Regions from separate parts of the Sporosarcina sp. Y352 genome, predicted to be linked through region 1. Evidence: predicted binding sites of a transcription regulator. Region 1 holds the regulator's gene; the other holds the start of a gene.
What was found. Region 1 encodes CtsR, which represses protease genes until heat stress. Its sites were predicted from a motif close to ATGGTCAATAAAGGTCAAACA; they were not measured.

Region 1 (2,406 bases):
CTTCATTGACCATGACACTCACCGTCTCATCTTCCGATAACAAGACAGCCCCGTGCCTATTAGGTGCTGCAAGTTGCGGACTGATTAAATGCTTCTCAACGAGCACTTGTCGTTCCAGTGCTGGAAGTTCCGACATCTTGGTGTAGGTATACCCGTTTTCTACAGCATCAAGCAAGACGCCTGTAACCGCCCTGTCAACCGCCATAGCCTCTTCTTCCGTGATGGCGATTGGAAAACGATAGCCTGTTAAATTACGTGCAAGCCGAACCCGCGTAGATAATACGATATCTGAGTTTTCTCCATAAGCTGTCATCCAGGTGGTTACCGCATTACGCATGAACTTTTCAATCGACATCGTTTTCTTCACCTCCATGTGAAAGGTGTTGCTTGAGTGTATTCGCTTCGTCACGTAATTCTGCTGCTTCTTCAAAACGTTCGGCTTCTACAGCATCTTTCATTTTGACCCGAATCTCATCAATCTTCTTTTTAACGGCATATAGCTCATTAAAAGACACTGGGATTTTACCCGTATGTGATGAACGTCCGTTGTGCAGTTTCCCAAAAACATATGGAAGGCTTTCGCGGAACGTGTCGTAACAGGCCGCACAGCCAAACTTACCGATATCGAGAAATTTCGGGAACGTCAAACCGCATGAAGGACATTCAGGTCCTGTCAACTGTTCCCCTCTTGCCGGCTGTTGTTCCTGGAATGATTCTGAACCGCTAAACCAGTGCGATAGAAATTGTTGAATCGACAGCGGTTCCTGATTAGGATCAAAAATTAATGTATGTGATTGGAAGGCGCACTTCTCACATAAATGATGTTCCATGGATCCGACCACGCTTTCTTGAGTGATGCTGACGGATGCGGGCCGTTCTTTACAATTTTCACATATCATTGAAAGTCACCTCAAATCAGTTAGATTATCAATCAATTTAGTTGCTCGTAAATGAGCGTCAAAAGCATCGCTTGCAAAATACGTGCACGTATAATATCACGTTCGGGAAGTGGCTGATGGATTGTTGTTCGATCGACAGCGGCGAGAATAAGCTTTGACTCGCGCTCAGATATAACGTCTTCCTCAATTAGTCTGTAGACGACATCCAGGGCCATTGTAAAGGAGGCTCCTGACTGGATACCCTCTAGAATATGTTCAATTAATTCTTTACGAGAATTTGCCTGCACGCGGAATATGCGTATATAACCACCGCCACCTCGCTTAGACTCAACTGCATATCCTCTTTCCGCTGTAAAACGGGTCTTAATGACGTAGTTGATCTGCGATGGTACGCACTGGAATTTTTCTGCAACTTCATTGCGCTTAATTTCAATCGTTCCACACTGTTCCTCTTCGATTATTGCCTTCAAATATCCTTCTATAATGTCGGAAATGTTTCGCATGTCCTCACCTCTTTCCTACTGGGGGAATAAGCCGTTGACTTTGACTATCTTTGACTTGATTGTACAGGACTCTCTGTTCGCACTGCAATCGATATGCACCAAGAAGGAGGGGATTCCCTTAGCATCGGCATAGTAGGTGTTCTTTTAGTCTCTAAACAAAAAAATGGAGTGCAAGGCGTATAGCCTTACACTCCTTTACCCTCTATTCCACGCTAACATTCGTCAATTCTTTGACCGGCAAGAATAGTTCTCCCGTTTCTAAATACGTTACGGCAAGTTTATCGCCTGCTTGAATATAAATGGCAAGCGGCACAGTTTCAGAAGAAACGATGAAGTTACGTCCATCCTCCGCTAAAAATGAAATCAGTGTAAAGTCGCCAACGCGTTCTTTAAAGACACGCACGACAGTTACCGCCACCTTCGCCTCTTCGGCGCCTGAACTGCCATCCACACTGCTACTTCCGCGTTGAAGAGCTGTTTTATATAACTTTAACGCTTCATTTGGCGTATTTCCGTAGACCGAAATCTCCGGATTCGCTGCTGATACGATGAAGTAATTTTGTAGGAATCCATTTGAATCGAGTACCGGTGTCAACCAGCTAGCTTCTCCGTAGAAGTTATACAAGACTGGCATTTCTCCCGACCATTTCTTTTCTATGAATTTCTTTTCTATGATTTGAAGTGCTCCTTGAGAATCCATATAGGACTCTTCTAGATTACCTGTATAATATGTGGCTATACCTGTTCTCCCGTCAGTCAACGCATAGCCTAGCATCGAATCGACGCCTTCTTTCGGGCTAGTGAAATCGGTGAAGTAATACATATGGCCATCTTCATCGAAGATTGGACTGACATTCGCCTCTGTTCCTTCATCAGACGGTAGTTTAACGTCTTTCTTCCCAATGATTGAATTCCAGAAACCATGGATATAGTTACCGAAATAGCTGTTCTGCAAACTGACAGCTTCAGGTGAAACAGCGCCATCAATATATTCCGGAACATCT
Region 2 (2,406 bases), on a different contig from region 1:
CTGGAAAACGTAATTGACCCGGAACTAGGTGTCGATATCGTCAACTTAGGGCTTGTATATGATGTTGAACTCGACGAAGAAGGTACTTCAAAAGTTACGATGACACTTACATCGATGGGCTGTCCGATGGGGCCGCAAATCGTTGCCAACGTGACACAAGAACTAATGGAACTCCCAGAAGTGAAAAATGTTGATGTTAACATCATTTGGAATCCACCATGGTCTAGAGAAAAAATGTCACGCTATGCAAAAATAGCGCTTGGCGTTAGATGATACCAATATCCAGACTGTGTGACTTAGAGATGAGTCATGCAGTTTTTTTGTTTGAAAAATCTACAAAGTCGAACGTAATTCAAACATAGCTTTAAATTAATACCTGGTAAAAAAGGAATCTGGAATTAATGTCGAATGATATACATAAAGGGAGTGGATGATTTTGTCGATAAATACAGCTGATGTGTGTGACGATTTTGCAAGTGAGTTACAAGTATGTGCCATTGAATTTAAATCTTATGGTAAAAATAAAAACTTTTCTGGTCCGATTGCAACGGTTAAAGTATTTGAAGATAACGTTCAAGTAAAAGAAGCGCTGCAAACAATTCCCGAGGGCAGCGTTCTCGTGGTTGATGGAGGCGGATCCAAAAGATGTGCACTACTTGGAGGAAACCTAGGTGAAATTGCGGAAACACGTAAGCTTGCCGGTATAATTATATATGGTTGTGTCCGCGATACAACTGAACTTTCAGCGCACAACATCGGTGTTCTTGCGCTTGGAAGCAATCCAATGAAGACTATAAAAGTGGGTAATGGGGAGCGGGATATCGTGTTACGCTTCGGAGACATCGAATGGACGCCAAATCATTACGTTTATGCTGATGAGGATGGTGTCGTCGTCGCTCCTCGAAATCTATTTAGCAACTGACAAACCTCTGAGAAGGAAAGCCTCTTCTCAGAGGTTTGTCCTTGTTTACAATCCAGTGCAAATACTTTACAACAAATTCAATTCATCCTATAATTTAATTAGTCAAAGATAGTCAAAGTCGGAATTAACCTATAGAAAGGTGGATGGTTATGCGAATGGATGGACAACAAGAAGACCAGCGTACACCTCTTGAACAATTTGGACGCAATCTTGTCGAAGAAGTAAAAAAAGGTAAAATGGATCCAGTTATTGGACGTGATGAAGAAATTCGAAACGTCATTCGGATTTTATCGAGAAAGACGAAAAACAATCCTGTTTTAATCGGTGAGCCTGGCGTTGGGAAAACAGCAATCGTAGAAGGGCTCGCACAGCGGATTGTGAAAGGCGACGTGCCTGAAGGATTGAAAGACCGTCAAATTTACGAACTTGATATGAGTTCACTTATCGCGGGTGCAAAATACCGCGGTGAATTTGAAGAGCGCTTAAAAGGCGTACTGAAACAAGTGAAAGACAGTGCAGGCGAAATCATTCTATTCATCGATGAAATCCATACCATTGTCGGTGCTGGAAAATCTGAAGGTGCAATGGACGCTGGAAATATGCTAAAACCAATGCTAGCACGTGGCGAACTGTATTGTATCGGGGCTACAACGCTCGATGAGTACCGCATGAATATCGAAAAGGATCCAGCACTAGAACGTCGTTTCCAGCAGGTACTTGTACGCGAACCTTCCGTGGAGGATACCGTATCAATTTTACGGGGTTTGAAAGAACGCTACGAACTTCATCATGGCGTGCGCATTCATGACCGCGCGATTGTCGCAGCGGCAACCTTATCGGACCGCTATATAACAGAACGTTTCTTGCCGGATAAAGCAATTGACTTAATCGATGAAGCGAGTGCGATGATTCGTACTGAAATCGATTCGATGCCATCTGAATTAGATGCAGTGACACGTCGGATTATGCAACTTGAAATTGAAGAACAAGCTATGCGTAAAGAAAAAGATGCAGTGAGTAAAAACCGTCTAGACGTACTGCGGGGTGAATTGAAAGAACTGAAAGATTCGTCCGCAGGAATGCGTGAGCAGTGGGATTCGGAAAAAGCGGCATTGCGTGTCATTCAGGACAAACGCGAAAAACTAGATCGTTTCCGGCGCGAACTGGAAGATGCTGAAAATCGCTTTGATTTAAACAAAGCAGCGGAACTCTCTTATGGAAAAATCCCAACGCTTGAGCAAGAGTTGCATGAACTGGAGGCCATCCTCGTAGATGGTCAGGAAAATCGACTGCTCCGTGAAGAAGTAACGGAAGAAGAAATTGCAATGATTGTTGCGAGATGGACGGGCATTCCAGTGACGAAACTCGTTGAAGGTGAACGTGAAAAACTGCTGCGTTTGCGTGAAACACTTGAAGAGCGAGTTATCGGGCAAGATGATGCGGTTCAACTTGTAACGGAAGCCGTATGGCGTGCGCGTGCAGGT

Region 2: a site for CtsR is predicted at 1,021-1,041, ahead of AC1TO6_RS03520 (ATP-dependent Clp protease ATP-binding subunit). Genes of this name have one in related genera too.

Annotation. Positions count from the first base shown of each region.
Region 1 covers NZ_JBXCJE010000005.1:212,183-214,588, forward strand. The annotation lists gene mcsB (protein-arginine kinase McsB) at 1-355, opposite strand, end outside; gene AC1TO6_RS10890 (UvrB/UvrC motif-containing protein) at 345-830, opposite strand; gene AC1TO6_RS10895 (CtsR family transcriptional regulator) at 932-1,402, opposite strand; gene AC1TO6_RS10900 (hypothetical protein) at 1,605-2,406, opposite strand, start outside.
Region 2 covers NZ_JBXCJE010000002.1:118,976-121,381, forward strand. The annotation lists gene AC1TO6_RS03510 (metal-sulfur cluster assembly factor) at 1-273, shown strand, start outside; gene rraA (ribonuclease E activity regulator RraA) at 437-922, shown strand; gene AC1TO6_RS03520 (ATP-dependent Clp protease ATP-binding subunit) at 1,078-2,406, shown strand, end outside.